4 regions of the Bradyrhizobium sp. UFLA06-06 genome follow, and region 3 is predicted to be linked to each of the others. Evidence: riboswitches for the same ligand, from Rfam matches in the RefSeq annotation. Region 3 holds a riboswitch; each other region holds the start of a gene.
What was found. A riboswitch is a leader RNA that binds a small molecule or an ion and turns the genes downstream of it on or off. The one in region 3 is predicted to bind cobalamin.

Region 1: another riboswitch for cobalamin. It lies ahead of IF803_RS01245 (DUF1636 family protein); the one in region 3 lies ahead of metE (5-methyltetrahydropteroyltriglutamate--homocysteine S-methyltransferase).
Region 2: another riboswitch for cobalamin. It lies ahead of IF803_RS31355 (ribonucleoside-diphosphate reductase subunit alpha); the one in region 3 lies ahead of metE (5-methyltetrahydropteroyltriglutamate--homocysteine S-methyltransferase).
Region 4: another riboswitch for cobalamin. It lies ahead of IF803_RS34005 (TonB-dependent receptor); the one in region 3 lies ahead of metE (5-methyltetrahydropteroyltriglutamate--homocysteine S-methyltransferase).

Annotation. Positions count from the first base shown of each region.
Region 1 is NZ_JADFUD010000001.1:284,074-288,285, forward strand. Features, by position in the region: gene IF803_RS01235 (cobyric acid synthase) at 1-582, opposite strand, end outside; gene cobO (cob(I)yrinic acid a,c-diamide adenosyltransferase) at 594-1,247, opposite strand; cobalamin riboswitch at 1,284-1,498, shown strand; gene IF803_RS01245 (DUF1636 family protein) at 1,593-1,967, shown strand; gene cobW (cobalamin biosynthesis protein CobW) at 1,964-2,998, shown strand; gene cobN (cobaltochelatase subunit CobN) at 2,998-4,212, shown strand, end outside.
Region 2 is NZ_JADFUD010000050.1:16,284-20,495, reverse strand. Features, by position in the region: gene IF803_RS31360 (ribonucleotide-diphosphate reductase subunit beta) at 1-739, opposite strand, end outside; gene IF803_RS31355 (ribonucleoside-diphosphate reductase subunit alpha) at 730-2,559, opposite strand; cobalamin riboswitch at 2,771-2,986, opposite strand; gene IF803_RS31350 (hypothetical protein) at 3,388-4,212, opposite strand, start outside.
Region 3 is NZ_JADFUD010000047.1:22,130-26,341, forward strand. Features, by position in the region: gene IF803_RS30555 (hypothetical protein) at 1-376, opposite strand, end outside; cobalamin riboswitch at 1,725-1,927, shown strand; gene metE (5-methyltetrahydropteroyltriglutamate--homocysteine S-methyltransferase) at 2,030-4,212, shown strand, end outside.
Region 4 is NZ_JADFUD010000060.1:40,295-44,506, reverse strand. Features, by position in the region: gene IF803_RS34015 (amidohydrolase family protein) at 1-646, shown strand, start outside; gene IF803_RS34010 (CobW family GTP-binding protein) at 648-1,571, shown strand; cobalamin riboswitch at 1,862-2,057, shown strand; gene IF803_RS34005 (TonB-dependent receptor) at 2,165-4,212, shown strand, end outside.

The DNA.
Region 1 (4,212 bases), on a different contig from region 3:
GACGAAGCCCTGGATCATCGCGGCATCATCAGGATCGATCACGGTCATGATGCCGACCAGCTGCGCGATCACGCCGCCGCGGTCGATGTCGCCGACCAGCACCACCGGCACGTCGGCTTTGCGAGCAAAACCCATATTGGCGATATCGGCCTTGCGTAAGTTGACCTCGGCGGGGCTGCCGGCGCCCTCGACCAGCACCAGATCGGCGCGCGCCTTCAGGCGCGCAAAACTCTCCAGCACCGCGCCCATCAGCGACGACTTCATGCCGGCATATTCGCGCGCGCGTGCGGTGGCGATCCGTTTACCGTGCACGATGATCTGGGCGCCGACATCGGTCTCGGGCTTGAGTAGCACCGGGTTCATGTCGGTGTGCGGCTCGACGCCGGCGGCGAGCGCCTGCAACGCCTGCGCGCGGCCGATCTCGCCGCCGTCGACGGTCACGGCGGCGTTGTTCGACATGTTCTGCGGCTTGAACGGCAGCACGCGCAGGCCGCGCCGTCGGGCGGCGCGTGCGAGGCCGGCGACGATGAGCGACTTGCCCACGTCCGAGCCGGCTCCCTGGATCATCAATGCGCGCGCCATGGTGCTGTCTGTCAGAACTCGACGCCTGGCTGGGCCTTGATGCCGGAGCGGAACGGATGCTTCACCAGCGTCATCTCGGTGACGAGATCGGCAATCTCGATCAATTCCTCCTTGGCATTGCGCCCGGTGAGCACGACATGGGTCATCGGCGGCTTCGACGTTGTCAGGAAGTCGACGACATCGGCGATCGCGAGGTAATCGTAGCGTAGCGCGATGTTGATCTCGTCGAGCACGACCATGCGCAGGCTCGGGTCTGCGATCAGCTGCTTGGCCTTTTCCCAGCCCGCTTGCGCTGCCGCGATGTCGCGGGTGCGATCCTGCGTCTCCCAGGTAAAGCCTTCGCCCATCGCGTGGAATTGACAGAGATCGCCGAAATGCCCGGTGAGCAGGCGGCGCTCGCCGGTATCCCAGGCGCCCTTGATGAACTGCACCACGGCGCAGGGGAAGCCGTGCGCCACACAGCGCACGATCATACCGAACGCGGAGGATGATTTTCCTTTGCCGGCGCCGGTATGAACGATGATCAGGCCCTTTTCGCCGCTCTTGGTCGCCATGATGCGGTCGCGGGCGGCCTTCTTTTTCGCCATCTTGTCCGCATGGCGCGCGTCCAGCGAAGAATCGGTGCCGACGGCGGCGTCTTCAGCGTCGTTTCCATCAGAAGTCATCACGTTCCTTCGGCTTGACAAGTGCGAGGCTTGGACGAATGGTGCGTCCGCGTTGGTTCCTGTCCTACGACAGGCGAACAGGGAATGCGATAGGGAGATGACCGCAAGGTTCGCCCGAAGCGCAGCCGCCCCCGCGACCGTGACCGGAGAGATGCCCAAGCCACTGATTCCATACGGAGTCGGGAAGGTGGGCATCGAAGGGTAAAACCTGCTCCGCAAGCCGGGAGACCTGCCAACGCAGCATGTTGTGAAACCGGCGGACGGGGTGTTCCGCGACGGGGAACGAACCTGTCCAAAATCGGTTCGTGTGCCTCATCGCTTCCCGCTGTCAATCCAGGAAGGGCGATGAGCGTTACACTTCATGTCTGCATCACCTGCCGCGCCGGCCAGACGCCGGCGGAAGGTGAGCTCGCGCCCGGTGCGCGCCTGCATGCCGCGCTTGTCGAGGCCGGCGTGCCCGATGACGTCAATCTGGTTCCCGTCGCATGCCTGTCGGCCTGCAGCCAGGGTTGCTCGGTCGCGCTCAGCGCGCCGGGGCGATGGTCCTATGTCTACGGCCGACTGTCCGCCGATAATGCCGCGGATGTGATCGCCGGTGCCTCCGCCTATGCGGCGGCGCCCGACGGCATCGTGCCGTGGCGCAGCCGTCCGGAAATCTTCCGCAAGCAATCGCTCGCCCGCATTCCACCTCTTCCCGTCGTGCCGGAGGCCGCAGAATGACCACGCTCGCCAAAATTCCTGTCACGGTCGTGACCGGCTTTCTCGGCTCCGGCAAGACGACGCTGATCCAGCATCTGATCCGCAATGCCAACGGCAAGAAGCTCGCGGTGCTGGTCAACGAATTCGGCAGCGAAGGCGTCGACGGCGACATCCTGAAGTCGTGCGCCGACGCCAATTGTCCGGCCGAGAACATCGTCGAGCTCGCCAATGGCTGCATTTGCTGCACCGTCGCCGACGATTTCATCCCGGCGATGGAGCAGTTGCTGGCGCGGAACGTGAAGCCCGATCACATCGTGATCGAGACCTCAGGGCTCGCCCTGCCGAAGCCGCTGCTGAAAGCGTTCGACTGGCCGGAGATCCGCTCGCGGATCACGGTCGACGGCGTGATCGCGCTCGCCGACGCCGAGGCCGTTGCGGCCGGCCGTTTTGCGCCTGACCCGGCCGCGGTGGATGCGCAGCGCGCAGCGGACGACAATCTCGACCACGAGACGCCGCTGTCGGAAGTGTTCGAGGACCAGATCGCCTGTGCCGATATCGTGCTGCTGACCAAGGCGGATCTCGCCGGGGCGGAGGGGATCAAGGCAGCGAAAGAGGTGATCGCGGCCGAGATGCCGCGCGAGGTGCCGATGCTGCCCGTCGTCGACGGCACGATCGACGCGCGCGTGATCCTCGGGCTCGAAGCGGCGGCGGAGAACGATCTCGCGTCGCGGCCGTCGCATCACGATGGCGAGGAGGAACACGAGCACGACGATTTCAATTCCGTCGTGATCGATCTTCCGGAAGTTTCGGATGTCGACGCGCTGGTCGCCTCGATCAAGGGACTGGCGCGCGAGCAGAATGTGCTGCGCGCCAAGGGCTATATCGCGGTCGAAGGCAAGCCGATGCGGCTGCTGGTGCAATCGGTCGGCGAGCGGGTGCGGCATCAGTTCGACATGCCCTGGGGCGCCCGGGCGCGGCAGTCGAAGCTTGTCGTGATCGGCGAACATGCCGACATCGACGAAGCCGCGATCAGGGCACGGCTTGGTGTTTGATGCACGTCGTCTTCCGCGAGAGCCGCGGCCTTGAGGAGACCGCGACGCCAAGGGACCTCGGCCAGGATCCGGCCGATCTCGTGGTGTTGTCGTTTTCCGACAGCGATCTTGCTGCCTTCGCGGCCGGCTGGCGGCGCGGCCGCGCTGCGTTGCCGTCGCTGCGGCTCGGCAATCTCGCGGAGCTGCGCCATCCGCTGTCGGTGGATACCTATATCGAGCGGACGCTCTCGCACGCCCGCGGCATTCTGGTGCGGCTGATCGGCGGCGAGCCCTATTGGTCGTACGGGCTGGCCGCGGTGCATCGGCTGGCGAAGGAGCGCGGCATCGCCCTGGTGGTGCTGCCGGCCGATGGCCGCGACGATCTGCGGCTGGATGAATTCTCGACCTTGCCGGTCTCGACGCTGCGCCGTCTCAAGGTGCTGTGCGACAAGGGCGGCCCGGTTGCCGCGCAGGCCGTGATCGCGCAACTGGCGCTGGCGTCCGGACTCTATGCCGGGCCTGTGGTCGGCGAGATCGATCTTCCCGAGATCGGCGTCTACGATCCCCGGCGCGGTGCCATCGCGGCGTTGCCGGCACCGGACGGCCGGGCGCGCGTGCTGGTGACGTTTTATCGTTCTTATCTCGCGGCCGGTGACACGGCGCCGGTCGATGCACTGATCGATGCATTGCGTGAGAGGGGCTTTGATGCTCATGGCGTGTTCGTCACTTCGTTGAAGGCGGCGGGCGTGTCCGATTGGCTGCGCGTTCAGTTTGCGCAATGCGCTCCAGCGGCCATCGTCAATGCGACCGCGTTCTCCGCGGCCGGCGACGACGGCACGACGCCGTTCGACGCTGCATCGTGCCCGGTGTTCCAGGTCGCTTTGTCGACCGCGCGGCGCGAGGATTGGGCCGGATCGCTGCGCGGTCTGTCGCCTGGCGATCTCGCGATGCATGTGGTGCTGCCGGAGGTCGACGGCCGCCTGTTCACAGGCGTCGTGAGCTTCAAATCGCCTGGTGAGCGCGATCCCGAGCTGCAATTCGCGCATCTTGCGCATCGGCCGGATGCCGAGCGCGTCGCTGCAATTGCCGCACGCGTGGCCGCCTGGCATCGGCTTGCCGGCAAGCCGGAACAGGAGAAGCGGCTTGCGCTGGTGCTCTCGAACTATCCGGGCCGTCCGCATCAGATCGCGCATGCCGTCGGCCTCGATGCGCTTGCCTCGGTCGAGGCGTTGCTG
Region 2 (4,212 bases), on a different contig from region 3:
TTTTGGCGACGTCGACGATATCGTCACGGACGGAGCGCGTCACCGCGCCGGTTTCTCGGTTCCATTCGTGAAACAGCTTGATAATGCCCTCACAATGCAGGCTCTCGTCGCGAACCGACCAGCTTACGATCTGTCCCATGCCGTTCATCTTGTTGTGGCGGGGGAAATTGAGCAGCATCGCGAAGCTCGCGAACAACGCCATGCCTTCGGTGAAGGCGCCGAACATCGCCAAGGTCCTGGCGACATCGGCTACTGTGTCGACGCCGAACTCGTGCATGTAGTCCGCCTTGGCACGCATCTCGGAATAGCCGCGAAATGCCTCGAACTCGGTCTTGGGCATGCCGAGCGTTTTGAGCAGCAGCGCATAGGCGTCGATGTGGACCGTCTCCATATTAGTGAAGGCCGCCATCATCATCTGGACGGTGAGCGGCTGGAAGATCGGGATGTAGCGCTTAAGATAGTTATCGCCGACTTCGATGTCCGATTGGGTGAAGAAACGGAAGATCTGAGTGAGCAGCGCGCGCTCACTGTCGGTAACGCGGTCCGATGCCCAATCCTTGAGGTCGGCACCAAGCGGCACCTCCTCGCCCATCCAATGGGTCTGCTGCTGGCGCTTCCAGAACTCGTAAGCCCAGGCGTAGCGATCGACGTCATAGCTGCCGGTCGAGTCGAGGAGGCCGACGCACCGTTTGCCGATCAGTGTGCGCGGATCGACGGATGAGAGATCGATCACTGACATGCGAGGCACTCCTCATAGTCAGTGTGCCGCTGCGGCTGCGGCGGCGCCGCGTTGTCGCCGTCAGCGATGTTGCCGGCGAACGCCGCGCGCGAGATCGATTTTGAACGGCAGTAGTAGAGGCTCTTCACCCCGCGCTTCCATGCCGTCCAATGCAGCATGTGAAGGTCCCACTTATCGACGTCGGCCGGCAGATAGAGGTTAATCGACTGGCTCTGGCAAATGAACGCGGCGCGGTCGGCGGCAAGCTCGACGATCCAGCGCTGGTCGATTTCGAAGGCGGTGCGAAAGACCGCTTTTTCGTGTTCCGACAGGGTGTCGAGATGGGCGACTGAACCCTCGTGCGCGATGATCGACTGCCAGGTCGCCGAAGTATCTGCGCCCTTGGCGGCCAGCAGCTTGGCGAGATGCGGATTACGCACCGAGATGGCACCGGACAAGGTCTTATGGGTGTAGATGTTGGCCGGGATCGGCTCGACGCAAGCGCTAGTCCCGCCGCAGATGATGCTGATCGAGGCGGTTGGCGCGATCGCGATCTTATGGCTGAAGCGCGCCATCACACCGCGTTCCAGTGCATCCGGGCACGGCCCACGCTCGCGCGCGAGCGTCACGGATGCCGCGTCGGCATCGCGACGGATTTTCCGGAACATGTTCAGATTGAACGACTTGGCCACGACACTTTCCATCGGAATGCCCTTGGCCTGCAGGAACGAATGGAAGCCCATGACGCCGAGGCCGACGGAGCGCTCACGCAAGGCGGCGTAGCGGGCACGCTTCATGCCGTCCGGCGCCACCGTGATGAAGTGGGTCAGCACGTTGTCGAGGAAGCGCATGACGTCCTCGATGAAGCCTGGCTTCTCATTCCACTGATCCCAGGTCTCGAGGTTGAGCGACGACAGGCAGCACACCGCGGTGCGCTCCTCGCCGCGATGATCGATGCCGGTCGGCAGGGTAATTTCGCTGCACAGGTTGGAGGTAGAGACCTTGAGGCCGAGCTCGCGCTGGTGCTTGGGGAGCGACCGGTTCACGGTGTCAATAAACAACAAGTAAGGCTCGCCGGTCTGCAGCCGGTTCTCCAGGATGCGTTGCCACAGTTGGCGGGCGTCGATCTCGCGGATGACATCGTTGGTCCTCGGGCTGCGCAGAGCGAACGCGGTGCCGGCGCCCACGGCACGCATGAACGCGTCGGTAACGTTGATCCCGTGGTGCAGGTTGAGACTCTTGCGGTTGAAGTCGCCGGACGCCTTGCGAATCTCGAGGAACTCCTCGATCTCGGGATGGTGGATATCGAGATAGACCGCCGCAGAGCCGCGCCGCAACGAGCCCTGGCTGATCGCCAATGTCAGGCCGTCCATGACGTGGATGAACGGGATGATACCCGAGGTAACGCCGCCCTTCACCTTCTCGCCGATCGAGCGAACGTTGCCCCAGTAGGTGCCGATGCCGCCGCCGTTAGAGGCAAGCCAGACATTCTCGTTCCAGGTGCCGACGATGCCTTCGAGCGAGTCCGACACCGAGTTAAGGAAGCATGAGATCGGCAGACCGCGCGTGGTGCCGCCGTTGGACAGCACCGGTGTGGCCGGCATGAACCACAGCCGAGACATCGCATCATAGAGACGTTGGGCATGCGCAACATCATCCGCGAAGGCGCAAGACACCCGCGCGAACATGTCCTGGAGCAATTCGCCGGCGAGCAGGTAACGGTCGGTCACCGTCAGCTTGCCGAACGGCGTCAACAGGTCGTCGCGCGTCCGATCGAGCTTGAGATCGGCCCGCCTTGGCGATGGAGCAAGGGGGCGCGGCAGCGGAGCCGGCGATGGCAAGACAAGACCCGACTCAGGCGGGGTAGGCCTTGCCTGCGCTGGGCGCGGCTGCACATGCGGCGGCTCAATGAGATGACCCTGCTGATCGAAATTGTAAGACGGCGACATCGGCAACCCCGCGATGTTGGGCGCGGGCCGGCGCGGACGACTTGCGAGGAATCCGGGCAAATGTCCCCGGCTGCAAGCGACCCACCGGGACACCCCGCCCGAGGACTTTCATTCGGTCGCGGCAGGTCTCCTGGCTCGCGGGTCACTGCGGCCATCGGCCTTCCCGGCGCTGTGTCGCGCCAGTGACCATGATGACAACCGCTCGCCGCTTACAGTTGCGGGGGCAGCCCCGGAGTTGCCGTTTTGGCGCACCGGGTTCCCTCTTAGCTTCCACCCTACAAGATGTGGGGAACGGAAGACCGTGACTGACTATAGATAGGTCTACGCGCCGGGATTCGTCAATTGGAGAGATCAAGATTTAGAAGGCAAAAACATACCGACCGCCCGGACCACTCTATCGCCGCTGTCACTTCTTGCTGCAGAGATGCCTTGGGCTGCCTTTCAGTTTCCGTTAAGCTTGCGCATAGTCGAGGAAATTCTGACCCACGTGTCGCATTGATGCGATCTATGAAACCGCGCGTCAGCAGAGAGGGAATTCGGCAAGGCGCTCTCCGATCTGAATCGCAGCGCTCGCCGCGACAAATGGCATCTGGACGAATCGTTATCCATCGTCGGCGAACAACATTGGCCCTGGCGCGCCTTCGACCAGAATGGCCTTGTTTTTCGACGTCTTGATCCAGCGCCGAAGAGACTCGCGCGCTGCACAGTGGTCCTTAACTGTCAGGGCTCCAGCGCAACGTGCAAGCCCTCGTTGCTTTCAACATGAACGTAACGGGGTCCAATCGGCCGTCCCCTGCCGCTGGCGACGGTGACAACGTCTTCCAGAGGCGTGGCCCGCGCATCCGCCTCTGGGCGAGACAAGATCAGATCCGCATGCAACAGCCCTTCTGATTCGAGGCCGGTCGCATCCACGCCAAGGGCCGCCAAGCTGGCCAAACAACTTTCAAACTCTTCAGCATCGCGAAAGCGACGCTGGATAAACGTCGCGCCGGTAAGACGTTCTGTCACAAGACCACGCTTTGCAAACGCTTCGGCCAACGATTCAAATGGGAACATTCGTAGCACAAAGGAGATGATCCATGGTTGCTTCTCTGTCGCATCGAGAATCTCGCTGAACGTCTTCTCGGTAACGTAGCCGATGCATCCGGTTGACATGATAACATCCACGGAGCGGAGAATGCGCGCGCTATCCGTCGATAGCGCCTCCTTTTCAAGGTCAGCGACGATGCCCTGCTCCAAGAGGCCAACACTCTTTGCATAGCTGATCGCCTGTACCGACACGTCGAGGCCGATAAAGCGCGCCAACCCGACATCAGGCCAGGCTGCATAAAAATTGCGATCGAGACTCACCAGTGTTTCAGAACTGATCGCCCTCATCTCACGCCGGGCGTAGCGGTGACGCAAGCCCCCGAAGGTCAGCGGAAAGCGATGCACTGCTGCGTTGATGCCGTATGAACATCCAACGTCGAGCACGACGGGCTTAAGGCCGGTTGCCGAAGCTTTCGCTGCCAGGATTTGGCGCACAACCGGCTCAGCCACGTCCGG
Region 3 (4,212 bases):
AGCCCAATTCAATCGGCTTTGCATATGTCGATGCAAGTTTAATCGTCCCGTCAGTCGCGATCTTCCAAGTGATAGCGTACTGTTCGTCTGATCTGTTGTCCGGGTGCCTGGTCCATGAAAAATAAACGTACTCTGTTCGGTCAATTCCTTCAGCGACTCCCCACGATCGAGGCACAAAGTGAGCCACCTTCGAGACCTTGGAAATGATTTGTTCTATAGTCTCACCATCTTGCGCTCGCCACGTTGACTTGACCCTTTCGACAAGCGTGTGGTCGTTGGCGCGAACATTGTTGCTCGTCGCCGCCAGCCCGGCCAGGCAGATCAGCGACCGAGCGATACAGAACCAAAGCACGCGCTTTCCAGACTTTTTCTTCATTGCTTCCGGCTCATCTGGTTATCATCCACACGTCAATCCAAAGCGGCACGTCTTCCTCAGCGTGCTTTGCGCAGATCGCAAGAAGTTAGCGGCAACGTGACGCAGGCGCCTGCCGATGTCCCGCGCGAGCAGGCGCCGTCCCTCGATGTCACGCGCCGCTAACTTCAGTGGTCAGCCAAAGCCTCAATTTGCAATGCTGGACCTGCCCAGGAGGAGAAGCCTGGACATGATGAGGACTTGCATTGTTCGTGCCAGGCAATAACCGGCAGTTCGCGGCAGATTTGTGCTGTCTTTGTCGACTTACCGACCTACGCACGTTCTAATGTTACCATTCAGCCTATTCGCCACGACTTCCGTGAATGATTCTTGTCACGCACTGAATCTTCGACAGCGGGCGAATGCCTCGCTGCCAGAGTCTTGACGACAATTGGGAGCAGGTATGCCGCCATCGATCCGTGTGATCCGGGGGCGTTGCCGCTACTACGAATGTCGAGGGCGCCCCAGCCTGTTGTGCTTGGCACTTTGCGGCCTACACCAACGCGGAGCCGCCCTTCAGCGGCGGGCGATTTGGAATCGATGTTAAGGAACTTCACGGATCAAGCAGGGGACGAGACGTGGCATTCTCCGCTCGCGCAACGTTAGGGGCCGTCGTCTACCTGCTCGTCATTGCAGTCAACATTCAAGGAGCTGCGCTTCCACGCAGCCGTGTCGACCGGCAAGAGGGAAGCCTCAGGTCTTGCTAGCTTCGGCTCGAACTACTCAACACTTCCGAGAGCATCTGTCTGACGGGGCGGCTCATAAAAGGCCTTGCCATCCAGCCGAACAGACCGACAGTAAAGACGGCAGCAGCAAAGACGCCGAGGGCGCTCCAAACAGCCATTTTCATTGCGAGGGTCTCTTTTGGTTGTGGTGATTCAATATGCTTGCTTTGGCCAGTATCACCAAAACGTCGGCGTGACGCCTACCAGGATTGGCTGGTCGCACATCGACACGTCCGCTGAGCACGCTGCTGGATTAAGCGAATACCTCTTGCGCGTATTCGCCACTGATCCATGGTTATTAATGGAGAAGGGAGGGCGCATCGAAGCGTGCTCGATGAATCGTTCAAAAGCCGGGCCGCATGACAAGCGTCTTGCGCGGCGCCGTGAGCTTCTTCGTGCTGGGCGCATTCGTCTCGTGCACAGATCTGACCCGCCGCCCGACGCCAATGCGTCTCCGAGATGGTCATTCCGATATCCTATGACTGGAGATGGCTTCTACGTCGCGATCAAGCGTGGCCTCGGAGGAGCATTCGCGTAAGAGAGGTCGCAGCACCAATTTGAGAGGTTGACGGCCGAGTTCTCTTGCCGATAATCCAAGTCGTCGAGGTTCTCCGGTTTCCGTTTGATCCGGAGCTAAGAGGGAAGCCGGTGCCAATGCCGGCGCTGCCCCCGCAACTGTGAGCGGTGAGCCACTGTCCAACAAAGTCACTGAAGCCCGCGCGGCTTCGGGAAGGCCGGACGGCGGCAATGACCCGCGAGCCAGGAGACCTGCCCCGACAAAATATTCATCCACGGGCGGGGTGTCCCGGTGGTGCGCCAAGCAGCCGTCGCTCGGGCGACTTCTCCTGCCTGCGTCCGCCATGGCCTTTGCCCCCAACATGGGGTTAGCGCTATGTCTCTTCTCTCCCTTCCGGTTGCCACGCTCGGAACGCCGCGCATCGGTCCAAGACGCGAGCTCAAAGTCGCACTCGAAGGCTATTGGGCCGGAAGAATTAGTGAACAGCAGTTGCTTGAGGACGCAGCCGGCCTACGTGCCGCGAACTGGGCGCGCCAGAAGTCCCTCGGTGTCACCGTGATTCCGTCGAACGACTTCTCGTTGTACGATCAGGTGCTCGACACCAGTGTCATGGTCGGCGCCATCCCGGAAGTCTACGCCTCGAAAGCCGAGCCCGTTTCCCTCAAGACGTATTTCGCCATGGCACGCGGTTCACAATACGACGGCCGGGGTGCGAGTTGCGGCCACGGATCTCGCGGCGATGGCGCACCCGCGCAGGAGATGACCAAGTGGTTCGACACCAACTACCATTACATGGTCCCGGAATTTCATCGCGGACAGACTTTCAGGCTGTCCTCTCGCAAGCCTATCGACGAGTATGAGGAAGCCAAGGCCCTTGGCTTTCAGACTCGCCCTGTCCTGATCGGCCCGGTCACATTCCTAAAGCTAGGCAAGAGTGCTGATCCTGCGTTCCAGCCACTGTCACTCCTGGATGACCTGATACAGGTCTATATCGAGGTTCTGCAGGAATTGGCCAAACGCGGGGCAAATTGGGTTCAGTTCGACGAGCCCTGCTTGGTTCTTGATCTGGATGAGGAATCAAGACAATCCTTGCTACATGCCTATGACCGGCTCGCCAAGGAAGGGCCGGCCATCAAGATCATGGTCGCCAGCTATTTCGGTGGCCTCGGCGACAATCTTCCCACCGCCTTGCGCCTACCTGTCGCCGGGCTGCACGTCGACCTGGTTCGGGCGCCAGCGTTATTGGACCAGATCATTACCGCCAAGCGAAGTGATCTCGTCGTGTCACTCGGCGCGATAGACGGCCGCAATGTGTGGCGGACGAATTTGTCGGCACTGCGCCAACGGCTCGATCCCGCTATCGCGAAGCTGGGCAAAGATCGCATACAAATCGCTCCATCCTGTTCGCTGCTTCACGTGCCGGTCGATGTTGAACTCGAGACGGAGCTCGCTTCAGACATCAAGGGTTGGCTAGCATTCTCCGTTCAGAAGATTCGCGAGCTTGCGACCTTGGCGCGCGCTCTTGCAGGCGATCAGGATGTTGCTGGCGCTCTTGCGCAGTCGGAGCGCGTCACCACCGATCGTGGGACTTCGCCAAAGATCCGAGATGCCGATGTCGCCATCCGGATGAGAGCGATCAACCAGGCCACGCGCCGGCGCGCCAGTCCATTTGCCAGCCGTGCCGAGATCCAGCGCAAGCGCTTCAAACTACCGGCGTTTCCGACAACGACGATCGGATCGTTTCCGCAGACTGCAGAGGTTCGTAATGCCCGCGCAGCGCACGCGCGAGGCACGATGAACGACGGACAATACGACGAGTTCCTCAAGGAAGAGACTGCGCGTGCCGTACGTTGGCAGGAGGACATTGGCCTCGACGTGCTTGTGCACGGCGAGTTTGAGCGCAATGACATGGTGCAGTACTTCGGCGAACAACTCGCCGGCTTCGCATTTACCAAAAATGGCTGGGTACAATCCTATGGCTCGCGCTGTGTCCGGCCGCCGATCTTGTTTGGCGATGTCTCACGGCCGAAGCCGATCACCGTGGGGTGGTGGCGGTACGCGCAATCGCTAACCAAGAAGCCGATGAAGGCGATGTTGACCGGACCAGTGACGATCTTGAACTGGTCGTTTGTTCGCGATGATATTCCCCGAGCCGAGGTCTGTCGTCAAATTGCGCTCGCGATCCGAGACGAAGTCGGCGATCTCGAAAATGCTGGTGCAGCCATGATCCAGATCGACGAGGCTGCGCTGCGCGAAGGATTGCCGCCGCGCCGATCGGAGTGGACGGCTTATCTCGAGTGGGCCGGGGATTGCTTCCGCATCTGCTCATCGGGCGTCGCCGATCAAACCCAGATCCATACCCACATGTGCTACTCGGAATTCAACGACATCATCGATGCGATTGCTGCAATGGACGCGGATGTCATCTCGATCGAGACTTCGCGGTCGAAAATGGAGCTGCTCGACGCGTTTCGGAACTACAAATATCCAAATCAAATCGGGCCGGGTGTGTACGATATCCATTCTCCGCGCGTGCCCGAGTCGAGCGAGATGAAAGA
Region 4 (4,212 bases), on a different contig from region 3:
TCCGAAATTCGAGGAGCGCAACGGCCTCGGTTATGATTCGGTGCAGCGCGTGACCGACGGTCACCGTTTCGGCAGCCGCGAGGAGCTGCTGGCGGCACAGGCCGAAGAGCCCTCGACCTTGGTGCTGTGGCACGTGCTCGATATCGAGAACAACGCGCATCATCGCGATCTGCTCGACATGGCGGTGCTGTATCCGGGCGGCGCGATCGCCTCCGACGCGATGCCGTGGACGCTGTCCGACGGCCGCCCCTACACCGGCGACGCCTGGCCGCTGCCCGACGATGCCACCTCGCATCCGCGCTCGGCGGGCTGCTTCACCCGCTTCATCCGCGAATGGGTGCGGGAGCGCAAGAAGGTGTCGCTGCTCGAGGGTATCCGCAAATGCGCGCTGATCCCGGCCGAGATCCTGTCGGCGAGCACGCCGGCGATGCGGGCCAAGGGCCGGCTGCAGGTCGGCGCCGACGCCGATGTCGTGGTGTTCGACTTTGAGACGCTGAGCGATCGTGCGACCTTCTCCGCGATGAATCGTCCGGCGGAGGGCGTGCGGCATCTCGTGGTCAGCGGCCAGCCGCTGATCAGCGATGGTGTGCTCGATGTCGCGGCGCGTCCCGGCCGGCCGGTGCGCCGGCCTGTCACCGGAGGCTGAGGTGCCGGTCCCGATCCTGCTGGTCGCGGGCTTCCTCGGGGCGGGCAAGACCACGGTCGTCAACCATCTGCTGGCGCATGCGCAAGGGCGGCGCATCGCCGCCGTGGTCAACGATTTCGGTGCGATCAATATCGACGCGGAGCTGATCGCGGGCGCCAGCGACGGCGTGGTCAGCCTGAGCAACGGTTGCATCTGCTGCACGCTGGAGGGCGACCTGCTGCGCACGCTCGCCACGCTGCTGCGGCGTGATCCGCGTCCCGAATTCATCGTGATCGAGACCAGCGGGATCGCCGATCCCGCCGACATCGTGCGCAACCTGATGGATCCCGTGATCTGGAAGGAGGCGCCGCTCGAGACCGTGCTGTGCGTGGTCGACGCGACGCAGCCTGCGGCGATGCTGAACGACGCGCTGCTGCGCTCGCAGCTGCGGGCGGCGGATGTGGTGGCGCTGAGCAAGGTCGATCTCGCCGATGCCGCTGCGTGCGCCGCGATCCGCGACGCCGTGCGCGCGATTCGTCCGGCAGCCGTGGTGGTCGATGCGTTGCATGGCGAGGTGCCGGCCGCGCTGCTGTTTCCGGCGGATCTCGATCACCTGCCGGCGCCGCGCGAGACCGCGCCGCGACGGCCGGCGTCCGACCGGTTCGAGACGCTGAGCTGGACCTCGGAGCGGCCCGTCGTGCTGCCGCGCCTGCAGCAGGCGATCGGCAGACTGGCGCCGAAGCTGGCGCGGGCGAAGGGATTGTTCGAGACGGTGGAGCAGCCCGGGCGGCTGACGGTGTTTCAACTCGCCGGCGGCCGCGCGACCTTGGCTACGGGCGGCGTGCCGTCGCCCGGCGTGCCGCGCACGCGAATCGTGTTCATCGCCGAGATGGGTGCTCTGTCGCGGGCGGAGATTGATGCGATCATGGAAGGCTGCGTCGAGTGACGCAAATGTCCCGTCATCCTGAGAGAATGTGAATGTATTCAGCGTCGTCCTGGCGAAAGCCAGGACCCATTACCCCAACCGCCTATTGTTGTGCGACGCTGGGGCCACTATCGCGCTCTCTATCGAATTCGGTGGTTATGGGTCCTGGCTTTCGCCAGGACGACAGCGCGGGGATGACGGGACAAGAAGTCTCCGCGTCAGCCGCAGATGTCGCTGTGTCATCGCCGCCGCAGCATTTCGCAAAGCATGTGTGGGACGATCGCATCGAATTGACAGCCCTGCCGCCAGCACCTATCGTTTTTGCCGACGGTTCCCTTCGGGGATCAAAAGGGAATGCGGTGCGAGGGTAACCTCAATGCCGCAGCTGTCCCCGCAACTGTAAACGGCGAGCCTTTCGTCAATTTGCCACTGGGCTATCAGGCCCGGGAAGGCGTCGACAGGCGATGACCCGTGAGCCAGGAGACCTGCCGTCAGTCGTGGTCACACGCGAGCACATCGGGCGGGGGCGTCCTGGTGGGATCGGAGCACTGCCTTTTGGGCAATGCGCCAGTCCGCGTTCGCGGTGACGTGCCACGTTACCGCGAGTCGTTTTCATGTCTCCGTCCTTTCCCGTTGCGCGCAAATGGCGCCTCGGTCTCGTCTGCTCCCTGTCATCGCTACTGCTGCCGGCTGAGGGCTCGACACAAACACCTCCACCAACCAGGCTCGATCCGATCGAGGTCGCGCCTTCCGCTGCGGCAAAGCCGAAGCCTGCGGCGCGCAGCCGTGACATGGCCGCTGCGGCGCGGCCACGGCCGAGGCCCGCGACGGTCGCACCAGCCGGCAACACGCCGCGCGCCGCGGCGTCAGGCGCATCGGGGGCGGTATCGCCGACGCTCAATGCCACCACGCAGGGCGGCACCGGTAGTCGTCTCAATCTGACGCCGCTGCAGACGCCGGCCAGCGTCGAGATCATCACGGCGCAGACCATCGCTGAGCGCGGCCAGCATAATGTGGTCGATGCCGTCACCCAGGACGCGGCCGGCTTCATCGCAACGCCGGCGCCCGGCAATGGCGGCCTGTCGTTCAGCACCCGCGGCTTTGCCGGCAGCAACTCGGTGATGACGCTGTACGACGGCACGCGTTTCTATATCGGCTCCGGCACGCTGACGTTTCCCTACGACACATGGTCGACGCAGCGCATCGAGGTGCTGCGCGGCCCGGCCTCGGTGCTGTACGGCGAGGGCGCGATCGGCGGCGTCATCAACGTGATCCCGAAGAAACCGCAGAGCACGACTTATAACGAGGCCGAGGTCTCGCTCGACAGCAACATGACCCGGCGGCTCTCGGTGGACAGCACCGGTCCGATCAATCCCAATGTGTCGTACCGCGTCAACGCCACCGGCAACATGTCGGACGGCTGGGTCGATCGCGACAAGACCTCGAATGCGGTGGTCTCCGCCGCCGTGCGGGTGCAGGCGTCGGACAATCTCGCCTTCACGCTGTCGGAGAACTACGGCGACCGCAGCCCGTCGCGTTATTTCGGCACGCCGCTGATCAACGGCTCGATCCAGGACGCGCTGCGCTTCAAGAACTACAACGCATTGGACAGCGCGATCCGCTATCAGGACAGCTGGACCCGGTTCAAGACCGAGTGGGACGTCGCCGACGGCATCAAGGTCAACAACACGCTGTATTACCTGACCAGCGAGCGGCACTGGCGCGACATCGAGAACTACACCTGGAATCCGAAGACCCAACTGATCGATCGCACGAGCTATATCGAAATCTTCCACGACCAGAAGCAGCTCGGCAACCGGATGGATACGACCTTCAGCGGTCACGTGTTCGGACTTGCGAACCAGTTCGTCGCCGGGTTCGACGTCAACCGGATCGACTTCACCCATACCAACAACTCGCCCTATGGCGGCGCGTCGTCGGTCAATCCCTACGTGTTCGATCCGGGATCGTTCTTCGCGACGACGACGGCGACCACACCGGGCTTCAATGCGATCGTCAATCAATACGCGCTGTTCGCCGAGGATCGGCTCTCGCTGACCGATCAATTGTCGCTGGTCACCGGGGTCAGGTATGATCGCCCCGAGGTGGAGCGCACCGACTACAAGACGCCGGCAAACAGTTTTGAGACGAAGCTATCGGGGACCAGCTGGCGCGCCGGCCTCGTTTACGAGCCGATCAAGAACCTCGCGTTCTATGGCCAGTACGCGGTCGGCGTCGATCCGGTCAGCAACCTGATCTCGCTGCCCGTCTCGCAAAAAACCTTCCAGCTTGCGACCGGCGAGCAGACCGAGATCGGGGTCAAGCAGGCGTTCTGGGGCGGCCGCGGCGAGTGGACGCTGGCCGCCTACGAGATCGTCAAGACCGGGCTCACGATTCCCGATCCCGGCAATCCCACCGGCGGCCTGGCATTGCAGATCGGCCAGCAATCATCGCGCGGGGTCGAAGGATCGATCGGGCTCGCGCTGAGCGACGGCTGGCGCGTCGACGCCAATCTTGCGCTGTTGCGCGCCAGATACGACAACAACAGCCAGGTGGTCGGCGGCAAGATTGTCAGCTTCAACGGCAATGTCCCGGTCAACGTGCCGCAGCAGGTCTCGAACGTCTGGCTGACCTGGGATTTCGCGCCCAACTGGTCGGTCTA